Regions from separate parts of the Actimicrobium sp. CCI2.3 genome, predicted to be linked through region 1. Evidence: predicted binding sites of a transcription regulator. Region 1 holds the regulator's gene; the other holds the start of a gene.
What was found. Region 1 encodes LexA, which represses DNA repair genes until DNA is damaged. Its sites were predicted from a motif close to ACTGTATNNNNATACAGT; they were not measured.

Region 1 (5,047 bases):
TGACAATCATCATGGCCACAAAAAATTTCTTCATGATTCCTCCGGAAAAATAATGTGCTGTGAAGTACGGTCACAGCAGCCGTGTTTGAACTCCGGGGGGATTGTAGTGCGCGGTATGTTTTTGAAAAAGGGAAGATAAGGGAACTACTTGTTCTGATAAACGTATTTTATGCAGTCGTCTCATGCCCTTTGCGCAAGCGACTTTTGAGCGGCGACCTTTCGATGCCGTTTTGAATTGGCTTGGCATGATATCCAGCAACGAATTGTGTGGATGGGATGGTGCAAAATTGGTAGAGTCCGGCCTACTTCCCATGTAGTAACAACATAATTCCGTCACCGTTAAGGTTACGATGCCCTTTTCATTATTTCTTCGACCTGTGCCGACGGCCTTCATCCCGACTTCGTTCACGACGTCTAGTGCACGGTCATTGGTGACAAGCCTGCAGATGAACAATTTGTTGCCTTACGTATTGGTCGTGATGGTGTTCATTTTTTTGGGTTTGACCGGTCACGACCCATGGAAAGCGGATGAGGCTTATGTTTTCGGAGTGATTCACACGATCCTGGAGACAGGTAATTGGCTGATCCCTACTATTGCGGGTGAGCCCTTCATGGAAAAACCTCCTCTGTACTACTGGGTGGCGGCGGTGTGCGTCTATCTGCTCGGGGGCTGGATGGATCAACCTGATGCCGCGCGCATGGCGTCTGGTTTATTCATGACGATCAGTGCGTTCGCTATCGGGTCTGCAACGCATGCATGGTGGGGCAAAGGCGCGGGACGTTATGCGCCGCTGCTGTTGCTCGGCTGTCTGGGCACTTTGACGCAAACGCACATGATGATGCCGGACGTGCCACTGCTGACCGGTTTTGCCCTGTCGGCCTGGGGTTTGTCACGCATTCTGTCGCTGCCGAAGACGGGAGGGGTGTTGCTAGGCCTAGGCGTTGGTGTCACTTTTTTGTCCAAAGGCATACTTGGACCGGCAGTCATCGGCATGACTACACTGATGTTGCCAGTGTGTTTTAACGAGTGGCGCAACGGGCGGTATGCGCGCGGCCTCGTCGTTGCCTTTTTTGTCGCCTTACCCATGTTGTCCATTTGGCCGTTTCTTCTGCACGACCGCTCGCCTGGCCTGTTCATGGTCTGGTTCTGGGAAAACAACTTTGGCCGTTACTTTGGTTTCTCGGGCGTGCGTTCAGGCACGGAGCATCCGAAAGGATTCTGGCTGCAAACGTTACCGTGGTTCACGTTTCCTGCATTGCCACTGGCATTGTTTGCGCTATGGCGTCAGCGATTCGTGGCATTGACTCATCCGGCAATGCAATATGGACTGATCTCCACCCTGGTGATGTTGCTGGTACTGTCTTTTTCCGAGTCAGTCCGTGCCGTGTACGCCTTGCCGCTACTGGTTCCGCTAGCGATACTGGCAGCACCAGCGGTTTCGCATATTCCACAGCTGGCAGACTGGGCGTGGACGAAAATCAGTCAATGGTTATTCGGGCTGCTGGCCGCAGTAATCTGGCTGGGATGGGCCATCATGATGGCAACCGACGCAACCCCTGCCTGGCCGAGGCTGCTGCGCGTCTTGCCGTCCGACTTCATTCCGACGTTTGATCTGCCGATTTTTTTGATGGCGCTGACGCTAACCTGTGTTGCCTGGTGTGCGTGTCGTTGGTTTCGACGGTATCCGGCCTATGGGCTGACCACTTGGTTTACAGGGATGACGCTGACGTGGGCTTTACTGACAACGCTGTGGATGCCGTGGCTGGACTATGCAAAAAGCTATCAGCGCGTGTTCTCGGCAATTCCGTGGCCGTCCTCGGTCGATTGCGTTACCAGTATCGGCATGGGGGAAAGCGAGCGTGCAATGCTGAACTATGTGGCCCATCGCATTACGATCCGGCGTGAACTGTTCCCTGCGACTAAATGCCGTGCGCTCTTGATGCAAGGTTTTGTCGCAAGCGGCCCCGGAGAAGTTGACTTGTCTGTCTGGGAGCCCGTCTGGGACGGTGCACGGCCTGGAGATGAGTGGCAGCGTTTCTGGTTGTTCCGTAACCGCGTGGACGCTCCCATGCCGGACATCGCCAGCATCAAGTTCGACAAGAAGCTGGCATTGGAAGCGCGCTGATAGCGTCAACGTGCATTTGTGAGGGAGCGATCTCCAGTCCTTCTTGCACTGGGCGGTGCTTGCCGATCTCGACGCGTTACCCGCGATGCAGATGCTCCGGTCAATGCAAGAAGCCGTGCTCAATCCTGATTCAGTTCCAGCTGCGCAGCAATCCGACCGCCAATCCTTCCAGTGAAAAATCATCCCGTTCAGGGTCAATGCGGATAGCTGCGAAGTCGGGATTCTCCGGCAGCAGTTCGATCATTTCACCGGTCTTGTGATAGCGCTTGACCGTGACATCGTCGCCAAGGCGTGCCACGACAATCTGCCCGTTGCGGGCACTGTCGGATTTTTTGACGGCAATCAGGTCCCCGTCGATGATGCCGGCATCGCGCATCGACATGCCGCGGACCTTCAGCAGGTAATCAGGCTTGGCAGTAAACAGGGAGGGGTCGACCTGATAGGTTGCTTCGACATGTTCCAGCGCCAGGATAGGTGACCCTGCCGCAACCCGTCCGACTAACGGCAAACTCAGTTGCATCAACGCAGGGTGCGGCAGCACAAGTTGATGGTTATGTCGCTCGGTGGCCAGTTCGACGGCTGACTTGATCAGCCTGATGCCACGCGATGTGCCCGGTGAAATTTCAATCGCGCCTTTTCGTGCCAGTGCTTGCAAATGTTCTTCGGCAGCATTGACCGAGCGAAAGCCAAGTTCCCTGGCGATTTCTGCGCGTGTCGGAGGAAATCCGGTATTGGTGATGGCGTCACGGATCAGGTTCAGGATCTGTTCCTGCCGCGCGGTAAGTTTGATCATGATGATGACAGCGTCGCTGTGTGGATAAACAGGCTGTAGTTTTATACAGTGAGCGGTCAAATGCAAGTCATTACAGGGTTGGCATCAACCATTTCCGGGCAAACGGGCGTAATCATTGAGTTTTGTCAGCTTTGCGGGTATCCTTGCCGACTTTCCTCTTCCCACACTCGTCTTGACGCCGGGGTGGGCGTTATTTTCAATCCGTCCAACAGGAGATTGCATGCGTCATTATGAAATAGTATTTATCGTCCATCCGGATCAGAGCGAGCAAGTGCCCGCCATGATCGAGCGCTACAAGGCTGTCGTTGCAGCCCACAGTGGCGTTGTTCACCGCGTTGAAGATTGGGGTCGTCGTCAGATGGCTTACCTGATCCAGAAGCTCGCCAAAGCACACTATGTTTGCATGAACATCGAATGCGACAACGAGACCCTGGTCGAAATCGAAACCGGTTTCAAATTCAATGATGCAGTCCTGCGTCACCTGACCGTCAAGCTGAAGAAAGCCGAAACCGCTCCTTCGCCAATGATGAAGGCAGTACAAAAGGAAGATGCGGCCAAAAGCCATCGTTCCGAGGCACCTGCAGCGTAATTGTTACCAGGAAGAGTGAATCAGCTTCAGTTTGTTGCCAGTATCGCCGAGCGTGAATTGATGCGCTACACACCGGCAGGCATCCCGATCGTGTCCGCGAAATTGCAGCACGCCTCGAAGCAAACCGAAGCCAGGGTAGAACGACAAGTCGAGTTCGAGATTTCCGCCATTGCAGCAGGCGAAATTTCAGGCCGGTTTGATCAAGCCCCATTGGGTGCGTTGTTCCACTTCACCGGTTTCCTGGCGCGCAAGAACCGCAACAGTAAAAGTCTCGTGTTTCACATCATTGATTTCGAACCAACCTCAGATACAGGAGCCTCAAATGGCATTCGGTAAAAAATTCGACAAGAACAAGCTCAAGCTTAAAGAAAAACGCAAACAACAGAACCCATTGTTCAAGCGTAAGAAATTCTGCCGCTTCACCGCTGCACACGTGGAACAGGTCGACTACAAAGACGTCGATACGCTCAAGGATTTCGTTCAGGAAAACGGCAAGATCATGCCAGCACGCCTGACCGGTACCCGCGCTCACTATCAACGTCAAGTCGATACCGCAATCAAGCGCGCACGTTTCCTCGCGCTGTTGCCGTACACCGACCTGCATCACGCGTAACTGACGCAAACGTCAATTACCCAATTCGGAGAAAAATATGCAAATCATTTTGTTAGAAAAAGTCGTCAACCTTGGCAATCTTGGCGAAGTCGTCAAGGTCAAGGATGGTTATGCCCGTAACTTCCTGATCCCGCAACGCATGGCGCGTCGTGCGACCACCAGCGCTGTCGCTGAATTTGAAGTCAAGCGTGCAGAACTGGAAAAAATCGCTGCCGAGAAATTGGTCGAAGCCCAAGCCCATGGTGAGAAACTGGCCGGCATGACCGTTCAGATCTCGCAAAAGTCGGGTGTCGATGGTCGTCTGTTTGGTTCGGTAACCAATGCAGACATCGCCGATGCACTGACCAAGCAAGGTTTCGCTGTCGAGAAATCGCAAGTGCGCCTGTCAACAGGCCCATTGAAGACAACTGGTGATCATCCGATCCTGGTCGCCTTGCACACCGATGTGCTGGTTGAAGTAATTGTTTCCGTACTGGGTCAGCACGCTTAATTCTTGAGTGCAGTGCCTTGCAGAGAAGCCGGATTCGTCCGGCTTTTTTTATGCCTGTCAGAATCGTTGTCGCCGTAATATTGCAAGAATGCAGCCCGGGTCCGGCTTGCCCAGCAGGTATAATCCGGGTCATGAACAAACGTGAACGCTCCGACGCCCGCCCTGATTCAGGGCCTGAATCCCGTGGTGAATCTCGCCCTGAATCTCGCTCTGAATCTCGCTCTGAATCTCGCTCTGAATCTCGCTCTGATTTTCGTTCCGGTTCGCGCCCGGATATCCAGCTCGACGCGCTACGTGTCCCCCCGCATTCAATCGAAGCCGAGCAGTCCGTTTTGGGCGGTTTGTTGCTCGACAACGCGGCCTGGGACAGGATTGCCGACTTTATTCATCAGGACGATTTCTATCGGTATGACCACCGTCTGATCTTTCAGCACAT
Region 2 (5,047 bases), on a different contig from region 1:
CGAACTGCTCATCGGTGCGCTGTCGAGCTGGTCGCAGCGCGCCTTGCCCGGCGTTGCCGCATTGGGCGGCATGATTGTGCCGGCGCTGATTTATGTCGGCTTCAACTGGAACAGTCCCGAGACGTTGGCTGGTTGGGCGATCCCCGCTGCTACCGACATCGCGTTTGCGCTTGGCGTACTGGCCCTGCTCGGGCCGCGTGTGCCGCCGTCGCTGAAAATTTTCCTCGCTGCGCTGGCCATCCTCGATGATCTCGGCGCGGTCGTCATCATCACGTTGTTCTACACCTCGGGTCTGTCGTTGCCGATGCTGGGTGCGGCGCTGGCCGTGCTGGCCGTGCTGTTTGTGATGAATAAAACGGGCGTCAAGAATCTGGCCCTCTACGCCATCGGCGGCGTCGTGCTGTGGATTTTTGTCTACCAGTCGGGCGTGCACGCGACACTGGCCGGCGTCGCGCTGGCCTTCTGCATCCCGTTGCGTAACCCCGCCATCAGTGCGCGCAAATCGCCACTGGTCAAGCTGGAGCATGGCTTGCATCCATGGGTTGCTTTCGTGGTGGTGCCAGTGTTCGGCTTTGCCAATGCCGGGGTTTCGCTGGCCGGTTTCAATCCACAGAATCTGCTGGATCCGGTGCCGCTGGGCGTCGGCTTGGGTCTGTTCATTGGCAAGCAAATCGGTGTCGTTGTCATGTGCGCTTTGGCCATCCGGTTTGGTCTCGCGCAATTGCCAAAGAACAGCAACTGGACGCAACTGTATGGCGTGGCGCTGCTGTGCGGGATCGGCTTCACGATGAGTCTGTTCATCGGCTCGCTGGCGTTTGCCGATTCGGCCATGCTGATCGATGAAGTCAAGATCGGCGTGCTGATTGGCTCGATCTTCGCTGGCGTGGCCGGTGCCATCGTAGTGCGGGCCGGTAGCCGGAACGCCTGAGCATGCCGGACCAGACGGACGGCAAAGCGACTGTCCTGCTGGTTGGTGCCGACACCCGTCACCGTGCCTTGCTCGTTGGCGTGCTCGCGCCGCATGGCTATCGGTTGCAGTCGGCCGACCATTGTGCTGCTGCACTGGACGCGATGCGCCAGCAGCTGCCCGGTCTGGTTGTGATTGACCTCGCCGGAGCCGAACAGGATGGTCTTGGCTTGCTGGCGTGGCTGCAAGCCGACCCTGGCAGCGCCGGGATTCCTGTCATCCTGCTGGCAAGTTCCAGCGAGCGCGAGGCACGCCTTGCCGGTCTGGCCGCCGGTGCCGATGAGGTGCTGGCGTTGCCACTGGATGGCGACGAACTGTGCCTGCGTGTGCGCAACCTGCTGCGACTGAGCGTCGCGTCGCCGCTGAAATTTACCAGCATGGCGCTGCAGGCCGCCATCCTCGATGCGGCACCGGCCAACATTGCGCTGCTCGACATGCAGGGCGTGCTGATTTCGGTCAATCAAACCTGGCGTCGCCATGCCGGTATCAATGGCATGGCCGCGTCGCACGATGCTGGTATCGGCAGCAATTATCTGGCAATTTGCGATGCCTCTACCGGCCCCGAAGCGGTCGAAAGCCGACAGGTAGCTGACGGTATCCGCGCCATACTCGACGGTAGCCGGCAGACGTTTTCGATCGAGTATGCCTGCGATACGCCGGCCGGACCGAACTGGTTTCTGCTCAGTGTTGCGCCGCTGGGCGAAGTCGATCGAGTCGGTGCCATCGTGATGCATCTCGACATCACGGAACGGCAGCGCTCTGCACGCAAGATTCTCGACCTCAATGCCACGCTCGAAAAACTGTCGATTCAACTGATTCAGGCGCAGGAGCAGGAGCGCATCAACCTGGCGCGCGAATTGCACGATGAACTGGGCCAGCGGCTGGCCTTGCTCAAGCTCAACCTGCATCAGCTCAACCGCTTGCTGGTCGCACCGGAGCCACGTGCCTTGTGGACCAGCATCGATGCTGACGTCAATGCACTGATTGCCCAAATCCGGGTGATCTCGGTCTCGTTGCGCCCGCCCGTGCTCGATTATCTCGGCCTTGAATCGGCCATTGGCCAATTACTGCAACGCCAGTTTTCCAGTACCGTGACAACCTGCATCTTCGAGTACGCAGGGTTACCTGTCGTGTTGGCTCCTGCGGTCGAGATCACGATTTACCGCATCGTCCAGGAGTGCGTGACCAATGTACTCAGGCATGCCATGGCAAGTCGCGTGGTGGTGGAAGTCAATGGGGGCGAGTCGGGTTACGAGCTGGAATTGATCATTCGCGACAACGGCAAAGGCTTCGATCGCTCGACGCTGGCGAGCCGGGTGCTGGCCGATGGCAGTCGCAGCGGTTTGCCGGGCATGAAGGAAAGGATCGCGCTACTCGGTGGTAGTCTGTCGGTGGAGTCGGCACCCGGTCAGGGTACCCGCATCATCGCCACGCTGGCGCTAGACAAACACGAGTGAGCAGCCATGAATAATCCCGGTACCAGCAACAAGGCCACTATTTTGCTGGTCGATGATCATGTGCTGGTGCGAGCTGGCATCCGCAGTTTGATTGATCAGCTGAACGACTTTATCGTCATTGCCGAGGCCTCCGATCCGGTCGAGGCGCTGGCCTGGGTGGCGCAACGCGAGCCTGATATTGTCGTCACTGATCTCACGATGGGCAACCACAACGGACTCGATCTGGTGCGCCAGCTGCGTCAGCAGTACCCGCAGGTGGCCATCGTCATTCTCAGCATGCATGCGTCAGAAGAATTAGTGACCGAGGCGCTCAGGCTGGGTGCGTCGGCGTATCTGCTCAAGGAGGCCGCGCCGGCCGAACTCGACATCGCGTTGCAGGCGATCCGGCGGCATGAAACTTACCTCAGTCCGGCAGTGTCGACGAAGATGATCGACCGCTTCATCCGTGCCCCGGTGGCCGCACCGAACCCGTTGCAATCACTGACCGGCCGGCAATTGCAGATACTGACGATGATTGCCGGTCGCAAGAGCACCAAGGAAATTGCCTTCGAGCTGGACCTGAGCGAAAAAACCGTCGCTGCACACCGTGCGCAAATCATGGAGCGGTTAGGGGTACGTGACGTCGTCGGACTGGCGTTGCTGGCGCTAAGGTACGGGCTGGTCAGTGCGGATAGCCCCTTTTTTCAGCATAGTGGCGGTCTCTGAATTTTCCCGATGGTTTCCAGGCAAGCTGTCACCCAAATCGGCAAGGTTGAGGCAATCAACGGCGAAGCGCACGCCGCAGCGGTCGCTGCATAAATAAAAGGCACTGCTGTAATGCCATGCCAGTACTGGTCTGCGGAGGTGTTCAACAGGGTTATGCACAATGTTGTTCACAGATTACGGGCATAAGTTTTAGTGTGTGCAGGGTAAGCGCATCAGCAACGGCTCGTGCCAACGCATCCGCTAGATCAGGTCGGGTGCTACAGCGCATTGGGACCCGCCAACCATTGATCGTCCCCTGCTGATTCCAAGAAACAAAACACACAACGCATTTGCCACCCGCTTATACTGTATGCATAAACAGTATATTGACGGAAACACCCGATGCCCATTCTTCCTCTCTTTGATGCTTCCCGCGCAACGGTGCTGCCGTTGAGCCTCGTTCCGGCCAGCGAACTGGCACCTGTGTGCCTGCGCCCGTTTTACGGACAACGCATTTCCGCAGGATTTCCGTCTCCTGCAGAGGAGTACCTTGAGAAAGGACTGGACCTCAATACCTATCTGGTGCGCAACAAGACGGCCACTTTCTATTTCCGTGTGCAAGGTGACAGCATGACGGGTGCCCGCATTTTCGATGGCGACATGGTCGTGGTTGACCGGTCGGTCGCTCCCAAGCATCGCAACATCGTGCTCGCAGTCGTGAATGCAGATTACACGATCAAGCGACTGCACAAGCGCGCCGGCGTCATCGAACTGCGCGCAGAAAATCCACGCTACGCCCCGATCCAGTTTGGCGACGGCGAGACACTGGAAATCTGGGGCGTGGTGGTCGGTGTGGTCTGCCGGTTTGATGTCTGACCATGGAGACCAAGTCCGCAACAACGACGCTCTTTGCCCTGGTGGATGTCAACAACTGCTACGTCAGCTGCGAGCGGGTGTTCAACCCGTCGCTGGAAGGCAAGCCGGTCGTCATCCTGTCCAATAACGATGGCTGCGTGGTGGCAAGATCGGCGGAGTCGAAGGCGTTGAAGGTTGCCATGGGCGAGCCGTGGTTCAAGCTGAAAGACCTGGCGAAGCAGCACGGCATCATTGCCCTGAGTAGCAACTACGCACTGTACGGCGACATGAGCAACCGGATCATGACCGTGCTGCGCGATTACAGTCCCGACGTTGAGGTCTACAGCATTGATGAATCCTTCCTCGGCCTCAATGGCTTGAACGGTTTGTGGGAATCGCCTGCCGCCATGGGGCAATCAATACGCCAGCGGGTCAAGCAGTGGGTCGGGGTGCCGGTGTGCGTAGGCATCGGTCACAGCAAGACGCTGGCGAAACTGGCGAACCACATTGCCAAAAAAAGACCGGTCTTCGATAGCGTCTGTGACCTGACCTCGATGACGCCCCAAGACCGCGATGCGATTTTGTCGACGATCGAGGTTGGCGAGGTCTGGGGTGTCGGCAGGCGTCTGTCCGAGCAGTTGCAGAGCGCCGGCATCGATACGGTGGCACGGTTGCGGGACGCGTCGCCGGCGTGGGTGCGATCGCGCTTCGGCGTCGTGGTCGAACGGACTGTCAATGAACTCAACGGGATTTCCTGCCTTGCGCTCGAAGAGGTGGTACCGGCCAAAAAACAGATCATCGCCTCGCGCTCGTTCGGCCAGCCGGTGCTGACCATCGATGAACTCGGTGAGTCCGTCGCGACTTACATGACGCGCGCCGCCGAAAAGTTACGTCATCAGGGTTCCGTATGTGAAGCGATCCAGGTCTTCGTGCAGACAAATCGCTTCAAGGCATCTGACCGGCAATACAGCAACGAGGTCGTCGTGCCGCTGCCGAATGCATCGTGCGACACCCGGTTGCTGATCCGCGCGGCGCTGTTTGGCCTGGAGCAGATTTATCGGCCTGGCTTCTATTACAAGAAGGC

Region 2: the regulator LexA is predicted to act here: its motif matches at 3,474-3,491, upstream of QN370_RS00645 (translesion error-prone DNA polymerase V autoproteolytic subunit).

The regions. Positions count from the first base shown of each region.
Region 1 covers NZ_JASJWR010000003.1:163,835-168,881, forward strand. The annotation lists gene QN370_RS03125 (Tim44 domain-containing protein) at 1-34, opposite strand, end outside; gene QN370_RS03130 (glycosyltransferase family 39 protein) at 612-2,126, shown strand; gene lexA (transcriptional repressor LexA) at 2,257-2,919, opposite strand; gene rpsF (30S ribosomal protein S6) at 3,140-3,508, shown strand; gene priB (primosomal replication protein N) at 3,524-3,844, shown strand; gene rpsR (30S ribosomal protein S18) at 3,831-4,121, shown strand; gene rplI (50S ribosomal protein L9) at 4,159-4,611, shown strand; gene QN370_RS03160 (replicative DNA helicase) at 4,743-5,047, shown strand, end outside.
Region 2 covers NZ_JASJWR010000001.1:149,373-154,419, forward strand. The annotation lists gene nhaA (Na+/H+ antiporter NhaA) at 1-928, shown strand, start outside; gene QN370_RS00635 (ATP-binding protein) at 931-2,424, shown strand; gene QN370_RS00640 (response regulator transcription factor) at 2,431-3,129, shown strand; gene QN370_RS00645 (translesion error-prone DNA polymerase V autoproteolytic subunit) at 3,511-3,984, shown strand; gene QN370_RS00650 (Y-family DNA polymerase) at 3,987-5,047, shown strand, end outside.